3 regions of the Rhizobium sp. 22-785-1 genome follow, and region 2 is predicted to be linked to each of the others. Evidence: predicted binding sites of a transcription regulator. Region 2 holds the regulator's gene; each other region holds the start of a gene.
The links. The regulator LexA, encoded in region 2, represses DNA repair genes until DNA is damaged. The targets are predictions, from matches to a motif close to TGTTCNNNNTGTGTTCNG.
Positions count from the first base shown of each region.

Region 1 (6,571 bases), 180 kb from region 2:
CCGCCGCGAGACTGAAAATGACCTGTCCCGCCAATCCGAGCGCGATGGTGCCGGAGAGGGCGAGCGGCGAGTTTACCGCCGTGGAGGTCAACATCACAAGCACCGCGCCGATCATTCCCCCGAGATAGGCCCACAATGGAGCCTTGGGCTTTGTCGCCTGTCCTGGTGCCCGTTTCCGGTAAAGCAAGGCCATCATAATGATGGCGGCAACAGTGCCCGTGGCATGCGCCGTCCAGGATGAAAAGAGAGCGTTGCCATAATGGGCAAGCATTCCGTTGAAATGCACCATCAGGGTCAAGAGACCGCCACTGGCAAAGGCTGCGGCCAGGTGAAGCGGGTTGGAACGTGTCGGCGTCATGGGAATCTTCGTCTCTTTGAACTGATCCTTCAGATGCTTCGCTTTAGAGCTTCACGGGCCGAAAGCAAAATGAAATGCATTCATCGGCTCGATCCTGTGTGGTTATGACGTAAAGCCGGAACAAAATCCGCACAGATCGGTTGTCTGCGCATGAAGAAAACCACACGCAAACCACTGAACCGGATGACTGTCTTCGTCATCTCCATCTTCGTTCTGGCCGTCATCATTGCCGCCGTTTACCTGATCGGTTTTACGCCAGGTGAGACGACGGCTTAAGACGTGCGCTGTTCCGCTGGAAGCATCACGGGCTGAACGGGTCGCTGGGCCACACTACGCGAAAAGAAGCCAATTGTTTTAACCTGTAGCAGCCTGAAGCCGCGGCACAGGAACCGCGCTATTTCCAAATAGGCGCGATAGGGAAGCACGGTGAGATAACGCCAGCCCGGCAGTCGATAGCTGCGGACGTTATACTGGATCTGGCTCCGGGCATCGGCATGTTGGGTGGCGCAGACCGGGTAGATAAACGCAGCTTTCAGCCCGGCAAGATATTCGGTGTCGAACGCGATGTCATACGCAAGTCTCATCGGCACGAGATCGGTCGAAATCCATTGGGCCGCTCGACGATTGATGACATATGCGCCAGCGCCCTTTTCGCGGGTCATGGCGATGGCGAGCGCTCTTTGAGCTGTGAGCTTTTGAAACGGATATTTTCGGCCCGAATTGACCGTCGACAATCGCAGTATATCCCAGGATCCGCTCTTCTCGACGGCGGCTTCGACAGCCTCCAGAAAGTCGTCGTGGAAAATGACGTCGTCTTCGAGGATGAGAGCAAAGTCCGCCCCACTGCGTAGAAGTCTGCGGGCGCACTCTACGTGGCTAAGATAGCAGCCGACTTCCGGCGGGCAAGTGCGGCGGCCATGGAGCAGCTTGTAAGAGATTTCACTGAACTGCGGAATGGGGAAGGTCAACGCCCTGCCATCGACCGCCTCGATGCGTTCGGCAGTCAGGCCGATCGCACTCAGTCTTTCAGACATGCCCAACCTGCGCTCATGCGCATGCGCCATGTTGATGAGATAAACAGCAAGTATTTTTTTAGGTTTTTCGAATAAATGCAATTTATCCTCAGAGGAAATTACTAGGTAATGACAATTGTTATTACCTAGAATCACTCGCAGAGGAAGTAGCGGATCATGACGATCCGGAGAATTACGACCTGAATATTTGACGTCAGGCCTTTTCCACGAAGCCGTCTAGCACACGTTTTTGGCCGGCACGGTCAAAATCGATTGTCAGTTTGTTACCCTCGACGGTCGCGACGTTGCCATTGCCGAACTTGATGTGGAAGACACGATCTCCGACAGCAAATTTCGAAGGGACATCTGCGACTGACTTTGCCACCAGCTCGCCTTCAATCGTGCGGGTACGCGGGCCGCTTTCACCGTAACCAATCCGCTCCACCGCATGGCCAGAGCGGGACCCCCAATTGTCGCGTGTGGCATCGGAGCGATTGGCCTGCGCCCGCTTCCAACCCGGAGTTGAGTAGTTGTTGGTAAACGGGTCTGCCTTGTCAAAACGCGACTGGCCGTAGCCGCCGCGGCCACCATAGCCGCCATAATTGCTCTCCGATGCCGTGACCTCGACATGCGATGGGGGCAGTTCGTCCAGGAAGCGGGAGGGCAGGGTTGATTGCCAAAGGCCATGAATGCGGCGGTTGGAGACGAACCAGATGTGGCAGCGTCGCTTGGCGCGGGTAATGCCCACATAGGCAAGTCGCCGCTCTTCTTCCAGGCCGGAACGTCCACCTTCATCCAAAGAACGCTGATGCGGAAACAGGCCTTCTTCCCATCCCGGCAGGAAGACCGTTTCGAATTCGAGACCTTTGGCAGAGTGCAGCGTCATGATCGAGACGGCGTCGAGGTCCTCGTTTTGTTCGGCATCCATGACGAGCGCTACGTGCTCAAGAAAGCCACGCATGCTCTCGAAGGATTCCATCGAGCGGATAAGTTCCTTAAGGTTTTCAAGACGTCCAGGCGCTTCCGCTGTCTTGTCTGCCTGCCACATGGCCGTATAGCCGCTCTCATCGAGGATCTGCTCCGCCATAACCGTGTGCTCGGTGTTTTCAAGAAGACCTTGCCAGCGGCGGAAATCCTGAACCACATCGAAGAGCGCCTTACGTGCCTTGGGCTTCAACTCATCGGTCTCGATAATATCAGCGGCAGCCGCCAGCATGGGAATATCACGGGCGCGGGCGTAGTCGTGCAGCGTGCGAATGGTCGTGTCACCCAGACCGCGCTTTGGGGTGTTGACGATACGCTCGAAGGCCAGATCGTCCGCCGGTTGGCAGACGAGACGGAAATAGGCCATTGCGTCGCGGATTTCCATGCGCTCGTAGAATCGGGGGCCGCCGATGACGCGGTAATTCAAGCCGAGGGTTACGAAGCGATCTTCGAACTCACGCATCTGGAATGAGGCGCGGACCAATATCGCCATGTCGTTCAGATTGTGCTTGGTATTGCGCTGTAACGCCTCGATCTCTTCGCCAACGGCGCGTGCTTCTTCTTCCGAGTCCCAGGCCGCGTGGACCACGACCTTCTCGTCGTTCGGATCGACACGATCGGTAAAGAGCGTCTTGCCGAGGCGGCCTTCATTATGAGCGATCAGATGGCCGGCGGCGCCGAGAATATGCTCGGTGGAGCGATAATTGCGCTCCAGCTTGATGACCCTGGCGCCGGGAAAATCCTTGTCGAAGCGCAGGATGTTGTCCACCTCCGCGCCGCGCCAGCCGTAGATGGACTGGTCGTCGTCGCCGACGCAACACACGTTCTGAGGCTCTCCTTTGGCGCGCTGTGCCAATAGCCGGAGCCACATATATTGAGCGGTGTTGGTGTCCTGATACTCGTCGACGAGAATGTAGCGAAAACGCTGGTGGTAATCTTTCAGAATATCGCCATGGCGGCGGAAGATAGTGATCGGGTGCAGAAGAAGATCGCCGAAGTCACAGGCGTTCAGAGTCTTCAGACGCGCCTGATAGGCGGTGTATAGGTCTCGACCCTTTCCGTTGGCGAAAGCGCGACTGTCGCCTTCCGGAATGTCCAGCGGTGTCAGGCCCTTGTTCTTCCAGTTGTCGATCATACCGGCAAACTGCTTGGCAGGCCAGCGTTTGTCATCCAGACCTTCTGCCTGGATGAGCTGCTTGATGAGCCGCACCACGTCATCCGTATCGAGGATGGTGAAGTCCGATTTCAGCCCGACCAGTTCTGCGTGACGACGCAGTAGTTTCACGCCAATGGAGTGGAAGGTGCCGAGCCACGGCATGCCTTCTACCGCGCCGCCGACGAGAACGCCAATACGCTCCTTCATTTCGCGGGCGGCCTTGTTGGTAAAGGTCACGGCGAGGATCTGACTTGGATAGGCGCGGTTGGTTGCCAGGATATGGGCAATACGCGTGGTCAGCACGCGGGTCTTGCCGGTGCCCGCTCCTGCAAGAACCAGCACCGGTCCGTCCAATGTCTCCACCGCATCCCGCTGTTCCGGATTGAGGCCTGAGAGATAATCGGGTGCGGAACGTGCCTGATCGCGTGCAGCCATAGCGCGGGCAGCAATTCCCAGACCGCCAGCAGCCGGCGCGGCAGGTGCCGGGCGGCGCGGCTCGTTTGGTTCTTCGTCGAAGAACGGCATATCGTCGAAACTGTTACTCATGCGGCTCAATGTAGTGATTCGGTATGTAAACGCTAGAACATCGTTCTGCTTTTATTCCCGCATCAACTGCGATCGCGTCCAATCCAAGGCAGAGGCGCCTGCGTTGCAGGTGCGTTTGTTCTGCCAATCAGATGCGTTTTTTCAGGTTTTCCGACCAGCATTACAACTCCTGATACTGCTAGTTTGCCGATTTCAGACTGAATGTCGTCAAATAATCGAGAATTACAATTCAGTAAGAAACGGAATCATGCGTTGCGTTGTTAAGCGGCTGCAAAGATACTGCGATAAATCATTTGCGCGTCGGCACCATGGTGCGACCGCGTTTGCGTTTAAATTACACGGAGAATTGGATGCGGGTTTGGAAGCAGATTGGTGTCAGTCTGGCGGTCGTCGGAGCCGGCTTCTTTTTGTGGGCCTTTAATTCGTCCACCGGGCGCGACCTTTTGGCAAGCGCGGGCATCGTCACGGCAGAAAATCCAGTTGCACCGACAGCCGCGGATTCTGCGTCTAAACCGTCAGGGCAGAGGGGCGGCGGGCGCAGCAATGCGACGCTTGTCGTAACTGCTCCGGTGAAAACCGCCACCGTGAACGACCGCCTGAACGCTATCGGCAACGGCGAAGCCATCCAGACCGTCATCGTGACACCTCAGGCTTCCGGCCTGGTTTCGGAAATCCTGGTTTCCTCTGGCCAGAAGGTTAAGAAGGGCGACGTTCTGGCCCGGCTCGATGATGACGAGCAGTTGATCGAGCGCGATAAAGCGCAGGTCGCTCTCAGGAGCGCGGTCGAGAAATCCTCATCCTACCGAAATCTCCGGTCTGTGGCGCGCCTCGATGTTCTCGATGCGCAGATTGCCGAAGAGTCCGCCAAGCTTGCCGTCAGCACCGCCGAGCTTAATCTCAAGCGACGCAACATCGTCGCACCCATCGAGGGAATCGCAGGCATCGTCGCTATCAATGTCGGCGATAATGCCACGACGCAGACAAGCGTTGTCAGCATCGACGACCGCTCGAAAATTCTCGTCAATTTCTGGGCACCAGAGCGGTTCGCGACCACGATCAAGGTGGGCATGCCGGTGGAGGCGACCTCGGTTTCGCGTCCGGGTGAAACGTTCACGGGTAAGGTCGAGGCGGTTGACAATCGTGTGGACGAAGCAAGCCGGACCGTGCGGGTGCGTGCGGTTTTCGACAATGCAAGGGACGAATTGCGCGCCGGCATGTCGTTCAGCGTGACGATGCGGTTCGAGGGAAAAAACTATCCATCAGTCGATCCGCTGGCCGTGCAATGGGACGCGGATGGATCGTATGTCTGGCGTGTGAACGATAACAAGTCAAACAAGGTGCGGGTGCAGGTGGTTCAACGCAATCCGGATGCGGTGCTGGTGAAGGCCGATCTCACACCCGACGATGTTATTGTAACGGAAGGCCTTCAGCGGGTGCGCGAAGGTGGGGCTGTGCGCCGTGCGGACGCTGCGAATGCAGCGGAGGTGGCAAGCCGATGAGTGCTGCATCGACCGGACAGACGCCGCCCGCAGGCCAGGATTCGAAGCTGACATTCACCGCGCTCTTCGTCCGTCGGCCTATCCTTGCTGCCGTTATCAATACGCTTATCGTCGTTGCTGGCCTTGCGGCGCTCGTCGGCGTGGAAGTGCGCGAATTGCCGGATGTGGATCGTCCGGTCATCTCCGTGCGCACGACCTATGACGGCGCCTCGCCGCAGACGATCGACCAGGAGGTGACGCAGACCATCGAAGGCGCGGTCGCTCGCGTCAGCGGCGTGAAATCCATTTCCTCAGCGTCCCAGTTCGGGACCAGCCGCGTGACCTTGGAATTTGGTGACGACATCGATCTTGCCGTTGCGGCGAACGACGTGCGCGACGCAATCGGGCGCGTCACCAATCAGATGCCCGAGGATGCCGATGAGCCGCAGATCATCAAGGCCGATTCCGACAGCCAGCCGATCATGCGTCTGGCCGTCACTTCCTCGACACTGAGCATGGAAGACCTGACGAAGCTCGTGGACGATGAGATCGTCGATCGTCTGGCTGCCGTGGACGGCGTTGCCGATGTGGAACTTTATGGCGATCAGGAAAAGGTCTTCCGGGTCGATCTCGATCAGGCCGCCCTCGCCAGTCGCGGGCTGACGGTGACGGATGTGTCGAATGCGCTGGCAACCGCCGCGCTCGACGTTCCTGCCGGATCGCTGAAGAGCTCGACGCAAGACATCGTGGTTCGCGCGACCGCCAATCTGACAACGCCCGCAGAATTCGAGAACCTTGTGATCAAGGACAAGGTCCGCCTACGCGATGTGGCGAGCGTTCAGCTTGGCGCGGATGACGAGAACACGTCATTACGCTCCAACGGAGTGCAAGGGGTAGGGCTTGGCGTTATTCGTCAGGCGCAGTCCAACACTCTGAATATTTCGAGCGGCGTGAAGGCGGCTGTCGAAGCAATGACGCCGAACTTGCCAGAGGGCACCAGAATTGTCGTCACCAGTGACGATGCGGTCTTTATCGA
Region 1 covers NZ_JBNWDI010000001.1:527,932-534,502, reverse strand. The annotation lists gene ACQZ5M_RS02540 (DMT family transporter) at 1-358, opposite strand, end outside; gene ACQZ5M_RS02535 (hypothetical protein) at 509-634, shown strand; gene ACQZ5M_RS02530 (glycosyltransferase family 25 protein) at 631-1,473, opposite strand; gene ACQZ5M_RS02525 (ATP-dependent helicase) at 1,586-4,057, opposite strand; gene ACQZ5M_RS02520 (efflux RND transporter periplasmic adaptor subunit) at 4,408-5,556, shown strand; gene ACQZ5M_RS02515 (efflux RND transporter permease subunit) at 5,553-6,571, shown strand, end outside.
Region 1: the regulator LexA is predicted to act here: its motif matches at 4,099-4,116, upstream of ACQZ5M_RS02525 (ATP-dependent helicase).

Region 2 (6,571 bases):
GTCAAGCGCGATCAGTGTCTGATCGACATGGATCTGGCTTTCAGCATCGAAACCGCCAAGCGCATCGAAGATTTCGGTGTTGACGGCTTCGACAGCCTTTTCAACGCCTTTTCCGAGATAGCGCTGTCCGCCATCGCGCAGCTCGACAGCCTCGTGAGCGCCGGTGGATGCGCCAGATGGAACGGCGGCGCGACCGAAGGAGCCGTCTTCGAGGTACACATCGACCTCGACCGTGGGATTGCCACGGCTGTCGAGGATTTCGCGTGCGATGATGTCGGTAATGGCTGTCATGGTCTCTCCCTTGGGACTGGAACAGAGGATTTCAGTCGCTTGTCTTAGAGCGCATCGGCAAAGCTGTGAAGCCGTTTTTGAGCCGGATAGCGGTTAAGCGATACTGAAATATGTGAAAGGTCATTGCCACTTCGCTGTAGACGAAGCGTGAGAAATTACAATGACGACGCGTCGTCCTACGCGCCGCCCCACCTATAAAAATCGATTAGGCCAAAATCAGGCAGCCTTGGCGATGGCATCAAACGCCAGAAGCTTTTCCAGAAGCTTCGGCATATCCTTCAGATGAACCATGTTCGGTCCGTCAGACGGCGCGTTGTCCGGGTCTTCATGAGTTTCGACGAAGAGGCCGGCAATGCCGACGGCGACAGCCGCACGCGACAATGTCTCGACGAATTCGCGCTGGCCGCCGGTGGAACCGCCCTGCCCTCCTGGCTGCTGCACGGAATGCGTCGCATCGAAAACCACGGGCGCACCAAGCGAGGCCATGATCGGCAGCGACCGCATGTCGGACACCAGCGTATTGTAGCCGAAAGACGCGCCACGTTCGCAGAGAAGAACATTGGGATTGCCGCTCTCATTGAGTTTTGAAAGGACGTTCTTCATATCCCAGGGCGCCAGAAACTGCCCCTTTTTCACGTTGATGACCCGTCCGGTCTTTGCGGCGGCCACCAGAAGATCGGTCTGACGGCTGAGAAACGCCGGGATTTGCAGGACATCGACGGTCTCCGCTACAACGGCGCACTGCTCTTCCGTGTGGATATCGGTCAGCACCGGAAAGCCGAACTCTTTCTTGAGGTCGGTGAAGATTTCCATGGCCCTGTCGAGGCCGATACCGCGCTTGCCGGAAAGAGAAGTACGGTTCGCTTTATCGAAAGAGGACTTGTAAACCAGCCCGATGCCGAGCTTGGCGCACAATTCGTGAAGTGTGCCGGCAATCATGAAAGCATGGTCGCGGCTTTCCATCTGGCACGGGCCGGCAATCAGCGAAAACCGCTCCGTGTTGGAGAAGGATACAGCGCCTTTTCCCTCGCCAGCGACCACTTTCAAATTGTTCTTTACAGTCATCTCATTCCTCACGACTCATGCGCCGGACATCGCCGGCAACCGCAACTTTGCGAGCATGCAAAGGCCTTACAACATCAGCCCGAAAATCGGAATCAATTTTCCAGCTTTTCAGGCTTGATACCTTGCGCCAGCAACATGCGACAGACATTCTCGCTGTTCTCACCTCCAGAGAAAGTTGGGCCGGTTACGATGCCTTCCAGGCCTTCTTCGCACGCTGGCTTCGGCCTGCTCCTTACTCGTCCTGCGAGACGCGCTTCTAACCAAGCTGAGCGATCAACCTGCTGCTCGCCATCGTCGTGTTCAGGAGGATGCTGTCATATTCCTAGCGGCAAGCTTCCACATTTGCGCGGAAACAGGACAGCAAAACGGCAAGCCCGAACGTTTGCGGAATTTTAAGGGATTGCAGAACACATATGGAACATATAGTGTTCGTTCTGTATTTGTTTCGCGAATCTTCGCAACGCATTCCAAGGGTTTTCTCATGCTCACGCGCAAACAGCAGGAACTGCTCCTATTCATTCATGAACGAATGAAAGAGTCCGGCGTGCCGCCGTCTTTCGATGAGATGAAAGATGCCCTGGACCTCGCTTCCAAATCCGGTATTCACCGTCTGATCACCGCCTTGGAGGAGCGCGGCTTCATCCGCCGTCTGCCGAACCGGGCAAGAGCGCTGGAGGTTATCAAACTCCCGGAAGCCTATTCCGCACCCGCGCAGAAGCCCGTACGTGGATTCTCCCCAAGCGTGATCGAGGGCAGCCTCGGAAAGCCGAAAGCGCCGGAACCTGCTCCTGCCCCGAAGCCAGTAAATGATGCGATTTCAAGCGCGGTCACCGTTCCTGTGATGGGACGCATCGCTGCCGGTGTTCCGATCTCCGCCATTCAGAACAATACCCACGATGTTGCCGTGCCGGTGGACATGATCGGAACGGGTGAACATTACGCATTGGAAGTCAAGGGTGACTCCATGATCGAGGCCGGCATCTTCGATGGAGACACCGTGATCATACGCAACGGCAGCACGGCCAATCCTGGAGACATCATCGTCGCTCTTGTGGATGATGAGGAAGCGACGTTGAAACGGTTCCGCCGCAAGGGTGCTTCGATAGCCCTGGAGGCCGCGAACCCGGCCTATGAAACCCGTATCTTTGGGCCCGACAGGGTCAAAATTCAGGGCAAACTTGTGGGTCTCATTCGCCGTTATCACTGACCGGTGACTGAAGGCACCCCTACATCGGACCGGTTGAGCGCAGTAATCTCAGAACAAAACCAAAAAAGCAGGTCATCGCCTGCTTTTTTTGTATTCCGCGCGTCAACGGAGACAGAAGCAATGATGGGACAATGAAACTGCACGGGTCTATCGCCCTTCTTCGGTTCGGCCTGTCGATTTCCGATCGCGATCGAAACGGCGCAATGCGGGGAAATCCGGAAGCCATGCCTCACGGCGGATTGTCCAAAGCTCGTAGGTCGGCTCAAATTGATCCGGCTCATCGAGTGAACCGAGATTGACCTCTACTTCGTCGCCGCTCCGGCCAAAAACCGGTGAACCGCAATCGGGGCAAAAAAAGCGGCCATTGTAGCTGCGAGTGTCTCCATCGATCGTTACGGCATCCTCTGGAAAAATTGCCGAGGCGAGAAAGAGCGCACCATGATGTTTGCGACAATCCATGCAATGACAAATCCCGACACGATAGGGCTGACCGACGAGAGATAGCCTTACCTTGCCGCAGGCACAGCCGGCAGACCTCACCACCATGTTATTCCTCCTACTTCACGATACCTAGCCACCGAACACCGAACTTCGAATGAAGTTCAAATCCCACCACTCACGGCGACTGTCTTTGCTCTTCGACAGACCGACACATCAAATAATGTGAAGACCGCTATTCGTGATCCGGCCTGTAACTCCCTGTGGGACCGCGCTACGAGATTACTGACAAATGTTGTCACCCGCGAAAACCCAAGCATTGTCCGCATGAGACTGCGCAACGGTATGCAGCAGTGAGAGGCGCTCTAATATCGAACGAGGGCATATGCGCGGATCTGAATGATTGGGACGCGCTTCAACGTGAACCAGCGCCGGAAGCCATCAAGCCATGCGAACAAACGCATCACCATTTGGAGACAAAAGGATGTACGAACTCTACATAGCCAACAAGAACTACTCGTCTTGGTCGCTTCGGCCCTGGGTGCTGATGGAGACCTTGCAAATCGCATTCGCAGAGAGGCTCGTGCCCTTCAACGATCCCGATCCAGTGAACCGCTTCACCCACTTCTCGCCCACAGGTAAGGTACCCTGTCTGGTGGATGGAAATATCACCGTCTGGGATTCGCTTGCGATCGTCGAATACCTTTCCGAGCGTCATGACGGCGTGTGGGCAAGCAATGCGAATGCCAGGGCATGGTCGCGCTCTGCAACTGCTGAGATGCATTCAGGCTTTCAAGCGTTGCGCAATCTTCATCCCATGAATGTTGGCCTGCGGGTGAGATCAAAAGCGCAGACCGAGGCGCTGACGAAGGACATAGCGCGCATCGACGCCCTCTGGCAGCAGGGGCTTGAAACGTTCAGGGGACCGTTTTTGGCGGGCCAGAACTTCACAGCCGTCGATGCCTTCTTCTGCCCAGTCGCGTTTCGCTTCAAGACCTATGAAACGGCTCTGTCACCGGAGGCTGAGGCCTACAAAGCCCGCCTTCTCGCACTGCCAGCGATGAAAGCATGGGAACAAGCAGCGCTCTCCGAGCAATGGCGTGATCCAGATCATGAAGAGGAAGTCCTGGCGTCAGGCGAAATCATCCAGGATTTGCGCTCATCTCCAAATTGACACCGAAGGACCTAGGGCTGCTTCTCAAGCATCTTTCGGATATGGTCCGGTAACTGCGTATCGAACGTCTTGCTGCGCCAGTCATAAGCGCGATGCACGGACCACGCTCTTTCCAGGCTATTCATCGACGCCCGGGCCTTGGCGACGGGCGCTTCGCTGGCGTTCAGCCAAAGCTCTAGCGATCCCGTTTTTCGCAAGGTGGCTGCGCTGATCAGCAGCGCGCCTGAGCGGCACTCGGTGAAAGGCACGAAGCGCATGGTGACGACAATATCTGCTGCATCGCAAGCCGTTCCGGCAAAGGCCGTATCGGATACAACTGCAACCTTGACACCACTGCCATGGCGTCCGGCGCACCATGCGTCTTTTTGACAGGTGAAGAGATTGCGTCGATCGAAAGCGGTGACCATTCTGGCCTGGGCGCTTTGTCTCTCTTCGCCGCTCAGCGGTTTCGGGCGACGTGTCGCCTTCTGCTGCGTGTCGTTGCCTGCCCTTGCAACCTTGTCATCCAGCACAAGCGGGGCAATGTGCTTCTGCGGCAAAGGCACTGCTCTTTCCCACTGGTCGTAGACGAAACCTCTTGCCTGTCTCTTGGTCGTGGCGATGGCATCGTCGTTGCGAAAAGCCACAAGCGCGCCGTCCTCATAGATCAACAGGTCGGGCTTGGTTTTGCGCTGCTCGACGATCATAAGGCCAAAACCTATGATGAGAACAGGCAGCCCCAGAAGCGCAAGGCGCGTGCGCAGCAACGTGAGCAGAAGAAAGCCCGTTGTCGACACGATGAGAAACCAGGAATGCTGGCGCCCGATAGTGGCATCTCCGCCCCAGCTTGCGACTGTTTTGGCGATATCGATAACGATTGCCATGCCGTAGCCCATCACTTCCAGGAAAGGCGCATCGAGCCCGAATGGCATGAGCAGCATCGCCACCAGAGCAAACGGCATGACGATGAGCGACATCACAGGCATGGCCGCAAGATTGGCGGCAAGCCCATAGGTCGTGACGCGGTGAAAATGCTCCACGGAGTAGATCGCAGTGGAAACCCCGCCGATCAGCGAGGTTATGATGACGCCGCCGACGATAGCGCCGAGTTTGGAGGAAAGCACCATCCATAACGGTGGCCTCGCGATGAAACGCCGCTCCCCGTCCCCTCGCCATCTACTCCAGAACGCATATGCGGCAACCAGCGCCAGTGTCGCGGCAAAGGACATCTGGAAACTGGGCCCCATAATCTCATGCGGAGACATCACGAGAATAACGATCGCCGCCAGCGCCACATTGCGCAGGCTGATCGACGGCCTATCGACGAGGACGGCCGCCAGCATGATCGACATCATCAACCACGCCCGTTCGGCAGAGACTGCAAAACCGGAGATCAGGTAATAGGCAAGCGTCATCATGAGCGCTGCGAATGCGGAGATTTTCTTGACTGGCCAGCGCTGCGAGAAAGCCGGATATAGACTGAACGCCATACGCATGCCGACAAAGAAAATGCCGGATGCGAGCGCCATGTTCAGCCCGGAAATGGCAACAATATGCGCCAGCCCTGAAACGCGCAGCGCCTCCATCGTCTCCTCCGAGATTGCCCTTCTCTCGTCGGTGATAACGGAGGCCGCGAACGCACCGGCATCGCCGCCGATCACGCTGCGTATCCTATCAGCAATGGCCGAACGCAGCATGTAGAGCCAGGAGGAGACGTCATGCACCCACCGCGACCTCCCCTCGACGCTTGCCGGCAGCGGCAACGCCTCAGGTGCGCTGTAGAAGAAGCCAGTGGCACCGATGCCATCGAAATAGGCGGAGAAAGCGAAATCATTGAGGCCGGGAAGAGCCGGACCGGACGGTGGAGAGAGGCGCGCCTTTCCGCTAATACCTGCACCGACCGGAACAGGCTCATGCCGGCTGCGAGAAAGAACGGAGATTCGGTCAGGTAATCGCGCCAGCATCGGATCGCTGGTGGATTTCAGTGCGATGACATAGCGCCAGTGACCCTTTGCATCGACTTCGCGCCGCTCCACCGTGCCACTGATCGTGGTGGTAACGGCACCGTCCAGAACGACCGTTCCCACCCGGCGCGTCTCCAGGTCGGCGAGTATCATTCCAAGCAACAGAAGCGCTGCTGCAGCCAGCAGATATGACAGAACGCTCTGACGGTGACGTGTGACGACCGCAGCCGGTATGATGAAGAGACCGCTTGTGAAAAGGGCGATACCTGAGAGCGCAACCGGCAAAGAAAACCAAAGCGCCGCTCCGGCCGCAATGAAGACCGGGACGAATAGAAAGACATGCCGGTACTGTAGCTCCTCGATCACATAACGCGACAAAGCCGCGCCGATACGATGGACTGGGTTCTGCGGCGGGCTGAGCACCGTGTCGTAAGACCCGATATCGTTGGGCGT
Region 2 covers NZ_JBNWDI010000001.1:347,779-354,349, forward strand. The annotation lists gene eno (phosphopyruvate hydratase) at 1-291, opposite strand, end outside; gene kdsA (3-deoxy-8-phosphooctulonate synthase) at 508-1,356, opposite strand; gene lexA (transcriptional repressor LexA) at 1,838-2,563, shown strand; gene ACQZ5M_RS01655 (GFA family protein) at 2,711-3,109, opposite strand; gene ACQZ5M_RS01660 (glutathione S-transferase family protein) at 3,486-4,175, shown strand; gene ACQZ5M_RS01665 (ComEC/Rec2 family competence protein) at 4,187-6,571, opposite strand, start outside.

Region 3 (6,571 bases), on a different contig from region 2:
GTCCGTCAGGACATAACGTCTCCGGTTGGTTTGCACAACCCTTGGGTGACAATGTTACAGCCCAAGCGCGCGCAATAGCGCCACCGTCACAACGCCCGTGCCTGCGGCAGGCAGAAGCGAAAAACGGGTGGCGGCAAGAGCGGTGACAGCGCAGCCGATGGATTCCGCGAGACCGTTGGTAAAGGCTGTGGGGGTGACGACAGCCATCAGCACCGCAGGCGGCACAGCATTGAGCGCTCGCGTCGCCCTGTCCGTCATATGCACGTGGCGGATCAGTACGAGACCGCCGAAGCGCGTGAGGACTGTCGCAAACGCCATGGCGAGGATCGTCAGCAGCGTGTTGGGATCAAGGCTCATTGCGCCGCCTCCCCTTCGTCACGGGAGAAGGCGGCAACGGCCAGTCCGGCCAGCGCGCCGGCTGCGATATACCAGGCGCCGGGAACATATCGATGGGCGAGGAAGGCAGCGGCAGCACTTGCGACGAGAACGAAGCCCGTTTGCCGACCCTTCCAAAATCCCATCAGCAGCACGATGAAGACGGCTGGAAAGGCGAAGTCGAGACCGATGACCGTGGTATCGCCCATGACGGAGCCAAGCAGCGCGCCCGCGAGTGTCGCAAGGTTCCAGACCGTATAGATGGACAGAGCGGCGGCGGCATAGAATGCCGGACGCAAGGGGCCGGTCATACTGCGAAATTCTGCGAGCGCCCAGGACTCGTCCGTCAGAACCGGCATGGAGAGCCAGCGCTGCCATGGTTTGAAGCTTCCCATTTTCACGGCGATGGAGGCGCTCATCAGTATGTGCCTGAGATTGACGAGGAGCGCCGCAAAGCCAAGCGCTGCCCAGCTTGCCGGATGCGTCCACAAATCCATGGCCACGAATTGCGCGCCACCGGCGAAAACGAAGAGCGACATCAGGCAGGTCTCCAAAGGCGAAAGACCCTTGCTGACGGCGATGGCACCGAAGACCACGCCGATCGGCACCATGGCGACGAGCAATGGCGAAGCAGCCTTCAATCCGGCGATCAGTTCCTGTGGTTTTTCAGGCGGGGTCTTGCTCAACATATCATTCTCCTGTTCAGGAGATGCATCTATGCTGCCACCGAATTTCCGTATTGAACGAAAGTGACCTGGTGTTTCAGGCCGCGCGAAACTGGCCGGGCGTCACGCCCGTGCGCGCCTTGAAGTGGCGGGTGAAATGCGCCTGATCGGCAAAGCCGCATTCCAGTGCAACCGAGGCCGGGCTTTCGCCCTTGCGCAACAAATGTCTTGCCCGGCGAATGCGGATATCAGTGAGATAAGCATGCGGCGTGATGTGGAACTCGCGCCGGAAAGCGCGGATCAGATGCGCTCGGCTTAGACCGGCCATAGCTGCGAGTTCTTCCAATCCGATATCCAAGTCGAAATTGTCATTGAGATAATCCCGCGCCTGATACACGGCCGTCTTCTCACGTGTCTCGACGGGCAGAATGATGGCGCTGCCGTGCCGGCAAAACAGTTCAGCCAGAACGGAGAACATCCCCTCATCTGCCTCCAGCGCCCCTACTCCGTTGTCCAGCCTGCGATGAGCGATCTGGAAAGCCTGCGCCATCTTTGGGTCGTGCGGCAGGAACTTCGGAAAGGACGGTGTCCCGTGAAAAGCACGGCGTGTCACGTCTTCGATGACTTCCGACAACAGTGCTACATCCGGATAGATCATTCGATATCTGTAACCGTCACCGCCGGGCGCGCCATCGTGGATCTGGCCGGGATCGATAAGATAAAGATGTCCGGGACCGGTGCGCTCTGTCGTGCCCTTGATGGTCGAAATCTGTGAGCCGTTTTCGATGGCGCCGATTGAAAATGTATCATGCGCGTGCGGCGAAAATTCATGCGTCAGGAACGTTGCCGTCATGCATTCCATGCCTTTGAAGCGCTTGTCGCGCCAAAACCGAGTGGTTTCAGCGCGTGAAAGCGGCATGTGCTCCGTGGCCTGTTCCTGCGAAACATTGTGCATAGCCAGGGTTTAGCCCAATCCGTCATGACCGTCTTGAACAAAAGTGATAGACCATGTCGACATTCAAAAGGTGCAAGACCATGACAGACGACCTTGACGATAGCATCTCCGAGATGGGGGCAGACGCATTCGAAACCGCGCCGGTTCGGCTCACCGTCGATCTCGCAGCCCTTGCGGATAACTGGCGCGATATGCAGCGCCGCTCCGGCAACGCGCGGGCGGCAGCGGTGGTGAAGGCGGATGCCTATGGCATGGGGATCGAAGATTGTGGTTCGACGCTTTATTACACAGGCGCCCGCGATTTCTTTGTCGCCAGCGTCTCCGAGGGCGTCACGCTTCGTCCCCACGCGCCGGAAGCCCGGATCTTCGTTTTGTCCGGCATCTGGCCAAGCCAGGAGCGCGATGTCTTCGCCCATGATCTGGTACCGGTCATTGCCTCGGAAGAGCAGCTTACCTTCTGGATGAGCGCCCTTGCGGATCGCGGCGATCATCCTTTTGCGCTGCATGTGGATACGGGTTTCAACCGACTTGGGCTTCCACTTGAGGACGCGCTTTATCTGGCCGATGACCCCACGCGCCCCGCAAGCTTCGATCCCGTACTGGTTTTGTCGCATCTCGCAAGCGCCGACACCCCCGCCTCGCCAATGAACAAGGCGCAGCTTGAATCATTTCGCAAAGTTAGCGCGGCTTTCGAAGGTATCGAATCAAGCCTCTCAGCCTCGGCCGGAATATTCCTTGGTCCGGACTACCACTTCGATCTGACGCGCCCCGGGATTTCTCTCTATGGCGGTGAAGCAGTCAACGACATGAAGAACCCGATGCGGCCCGTCGCCAAGGCCGAAGCTCGGATCATCCAGATTCGCCAGGCAGGTGAAGGCGAGACGGTAAGTTATGGCGGAACCCACCGTCTGACGCGTGCAAGCCGTCTGGCGATCGCCGCCGTGGGTTATGCCGATGGCTACCAACGCTCGCTTTCCGGCTCCGGCATCCCACTGCGTGAGATGGGTCGCGGCGGAGCGGAAGGGTTTATCAACGGGCACCGTGTGCCGGTTGCCGGTCGCGTGACCATGGATCTCACCATTTTCGATGTCACGGATGTTCCGGAACGCGAAATCCGCGCCGGTGACTATATCGAGCTGTTCGGGCCGAATGTGCCTGTCGACGACGTAGCGCGGGCCGCAGGCACGATCGGTTACGAAATGTTGACGAGCCTTGGGCTGCGCTACGAGCGGCAATATCTGATCGGCGACGAGTGACATTTTCCGGCTCTTGGAAAGCTGCAACGATCTGTGCTAGACGAGAACAAAACGGGATCGAAATTCACGATCGCCGACTGTACTTTCAAGGAAAAGACTGACATTCATGGCCAAAGCCAAGACACAATTCGTCTGCCAGAACTGCGGTACCGTTCACACAAGATGGGCCGGAAAATGCGAAGGTTGCGGCGAGTGGAACACCATCGTTGAAGAAGACCCGATGGGTGGAATTGGCGGAGGACCTGGCAAGACTCCAAAGAAAGGCCGACCGGTCACTCTCACCTCGCTTTCCGGTGAAATCGAGGAAGCGCCACGCATTCCGACCGGCATGAGCGAACTGGATCGTGCAACGGGCGGCGGCTTCGTGCGCGGATCAGCGGTGCTGATCGGCGGCGATCCAGGGATTGGCAAGTCGACTCTGCTGATGCAGGCTGCGGCAGCACTCTCGCGCCAGGGCCATCGCGTTATCTATGTCTCGGGCGAAGAGGCCGTGGCACAGGTGCGGCTGCGGGCGCAGCGCCTTGGCGCTGCTGAAACCGATGTGCTCTTGGCTGCTGAGACTAATGTCGAGGATATTCTCGCCACCATTTCAGAGGGCAAGCGCCCCGATCTGGTCATTATCGATTCCATTCAGACACTGTGGAGCGACACCGCCGATTCCGCCCCCGGCACGGTCACGCAGGTGCGCACCGGCGTTCAGGCAATGATCCGCTTTGCCAAACAGACGGGCGCCACCATGGTGCTCGTCGGCCATGTGACCAAGGAAGGCCAGATCGCCGGGCCCCGCGTCGTTGAACATATGGTCGACGCGGTGCTCTATTTCGAAGGCGACCGCGGACATCATTATCGCATCCTGCGCACGGTCAAGAACCGCTTTGGCCCCACCGATGAAATCGGCGTTTTCGAAATGTCGGATAGAGGTTTGAGGGAGGTCTCCAACCCCTCGGAACTCTTTCTGGGCGAGCGCAACGAAAAATCTCCGGGTGCTGCGGTTTTCGCCGGCATGGAAGGCACGCGTCCTGTGCTGGTCGAGGTTCAGGCGCTGGTGGCGGCTACTTCACTCGGCACGCCGAGACGTGCGGTCGTCGGCTGGGACTCGTCGCGCCTTGCCATGATTCTTGCCGTGCTCGAAGCCCACTGCGGCGTAAAGCTCGGTCAGCACGACGTCTACCTCAACATTGCCGGTGGCTATCGTATCTCCGAACCGGCAGCGGACATGGCGATTGCTTCTGCACTGGTTTCCTCGCTTGCCGGTCTTGCCCTGCCTGCCGATTGCGTCTATTTCGGCGAAATCAGCCTTTCGGGCGCAGTGCGGCCGGTGTCCCAGACAGCGCAGCGGTTGAAGGAAGCCGAGAAGCTTGGCTTTTCTGCTGCATTTCTCCCCTCCGCATCGGCAGAATTGCCGAAAGGCTCAAAGGGGCGCTGGACGGAGATCGAAAGCCTGCCCGATCTCGTGGCGCGCATTGCCGGTTCAGGCAACCGCTTCAGACAGGCTGAGGAAGAAGAATATTGATCCTTTCGCTGCTTACCCGGCTAGTGTAAGAGGATCGCAAACTGGCACAGCGGTTCTCTTCCAGGAGCCGCGACCTCCGGAGTTGGTAAATGCCCATAACGATTTTCGACGGTATCGTTCTTGCCGTTGTGCTTTTCTCCGCCGTTCTCGCCATGGTGCGCGGGTTCTCGCGTGAAATTCTCTCCATCGCAAGTTGGGTCGGCTCCGTTGCGGCTGCTTACTACATCTACCCGCTGCTACTTCCCTACGCGCGCAACTATACCGATGACGAGAAGATCGCTATTGCCGGTTCTGCCGGTCTGGTTTTCCTCATCGCGCTCATCATCATTTCCTTCATCACCTCGCGCATTGCCGATTTCATCATCGACAGCCGCATCGGCGCGCTGGACCGCACACTGGGCTTTCTGTTCGGTGCGGCGCGCGGCCTTCTTCTTCTCGTCGTTGCCGTTGCCTTCTGGAATTGGCTGGTCGATGTGAAAACGCAGCCCGAATGGGTGACGCAGGCCAAGTCCAAGCCGTTCCTGGACGGTCTGGTCGGCAAGTTGGAAGCGGTTCTGCCGGATGATATCGAGCCGCAAATCCGGGCTCGCATCCTTGGCAAGAAGACCGAGACGACGCCTGAGCAGGCGCCAGCAGAAGATGCACCAGCCACAACGGCGCCGGTGCCCGCGAATTGATCGGATAGCGCGCCTTGCAATAGATGCAAGGCGCGCTATTTGTGCTAGATACTTCGACATAGGCAGCAGACAGGCCAAACCGGCAGAGCAATTCTCCGGGGCGGTTTTTGTTTTTGGCACTGAGCAAAGGCAAGCCAGATGAATGAGCCGCTTTCGCATTCCACCTTCAATGACATTATCGATGGCGATACGCTGCATGAAGAATGCGGTGTGTTCGGCATCCTCGGTCACGCGGATGCGGCGGCCCTGACGGCGCTTGGCCTGCATGCTCTCCAGCATCGCGGGCAGGAAGCTGCCGGTATCGTTTCGTTCGATGGCAAGCGCTTCCATCAGGAACGGCATATGGGTCTGGTGGGCGACCATTATACCAACCCCATGACGCTGGCTCGCCTGCCGGGCTCGATCTCCATCGGTCATACGCGCTATTCGACCACAGGCGAAGTTGCGATGCGCAACGTGCAGCCGCTGTTTGCCGAACTGGAAGAAGGCGGCATCGCCATTGCCCACAACGGCAACTTTACCAACGGCCTGACGCTTCGCCGCCAGATCATCGCCACCGGCGCAATCTGCCAGTCCACCTCCGATACCGAAGTGGTGCTGCACCTCATTGCGCGCTCGCGCCACTCTTCCACGGCTGACCGTTTCATCGATGCGATCCGCCAGATGGAAGGCGGCTACTCGATGCTCGCCATGACCCGTACGAAGCTGATTGCAGCGCGCGACCCCACGGGTATTCGTCCCCTTGTCATGGGCGATCTCGACGGCAAGCCGATCTTCTGTTCCGAGACCTGTGCGCTTGACATTATCGGCGCGAAATTCGTACGCGACGTGGAAAACGGCGAAGTCATCATCTGCGAGATCCAGCCGGATGGTTCGATCAGCATCGATGCCCGCAAGCCTAACAAGCCGCAGCCGGAACGTCTCTGCCTGTTCGAATATGTCTATTTCGCTCGCCCGGACTCCGTCGTTGGCGGCCGCAACGTCTATACGACGCGCAAGAATATGGGCATGAACCTTGCCAAGGAAGCTCCGCTCGAGGCCGATGTCGTCGTGCCGGTGCCGGATGGCGGCACGCCTGCCGCACTCGGTTTTGCCCAGGAAAGCGGTATTCCCTTCGAATACGGCATCAT
Region 3 covers NZ_JBNWDI010000008.1:236,276-242,846, reverse strand. The annotation lists gene ACQZ5M_RS17215 (AzlD family protein) at 55-357, opposite strand; gene ACQZ5M_RS17210 (AzlC family ABC transporter permease) at 354-1,064, opposite strand; gene ACQZ5M_RS17205 (AraC family transcriptional regulator) at 1,138-1,995, opposite strand; gene alr (alanine racemase) at 2,076-3,251, shown strand; gene radA (DNA repair protein RadA) at 3,358-4,764, shown strand; gene ACQZ5M_RS17190 (CvpA family protein) at 4,854-5,441, shown strand; gene purF (amidophosphoribosyltransferase) at 5,580-6,571, shown strand, end outside.
Region 3: the regulator LexA is predicted to act here: its motif matches at 3,294-3,311, upstream of radA (DNA repair protein RadA).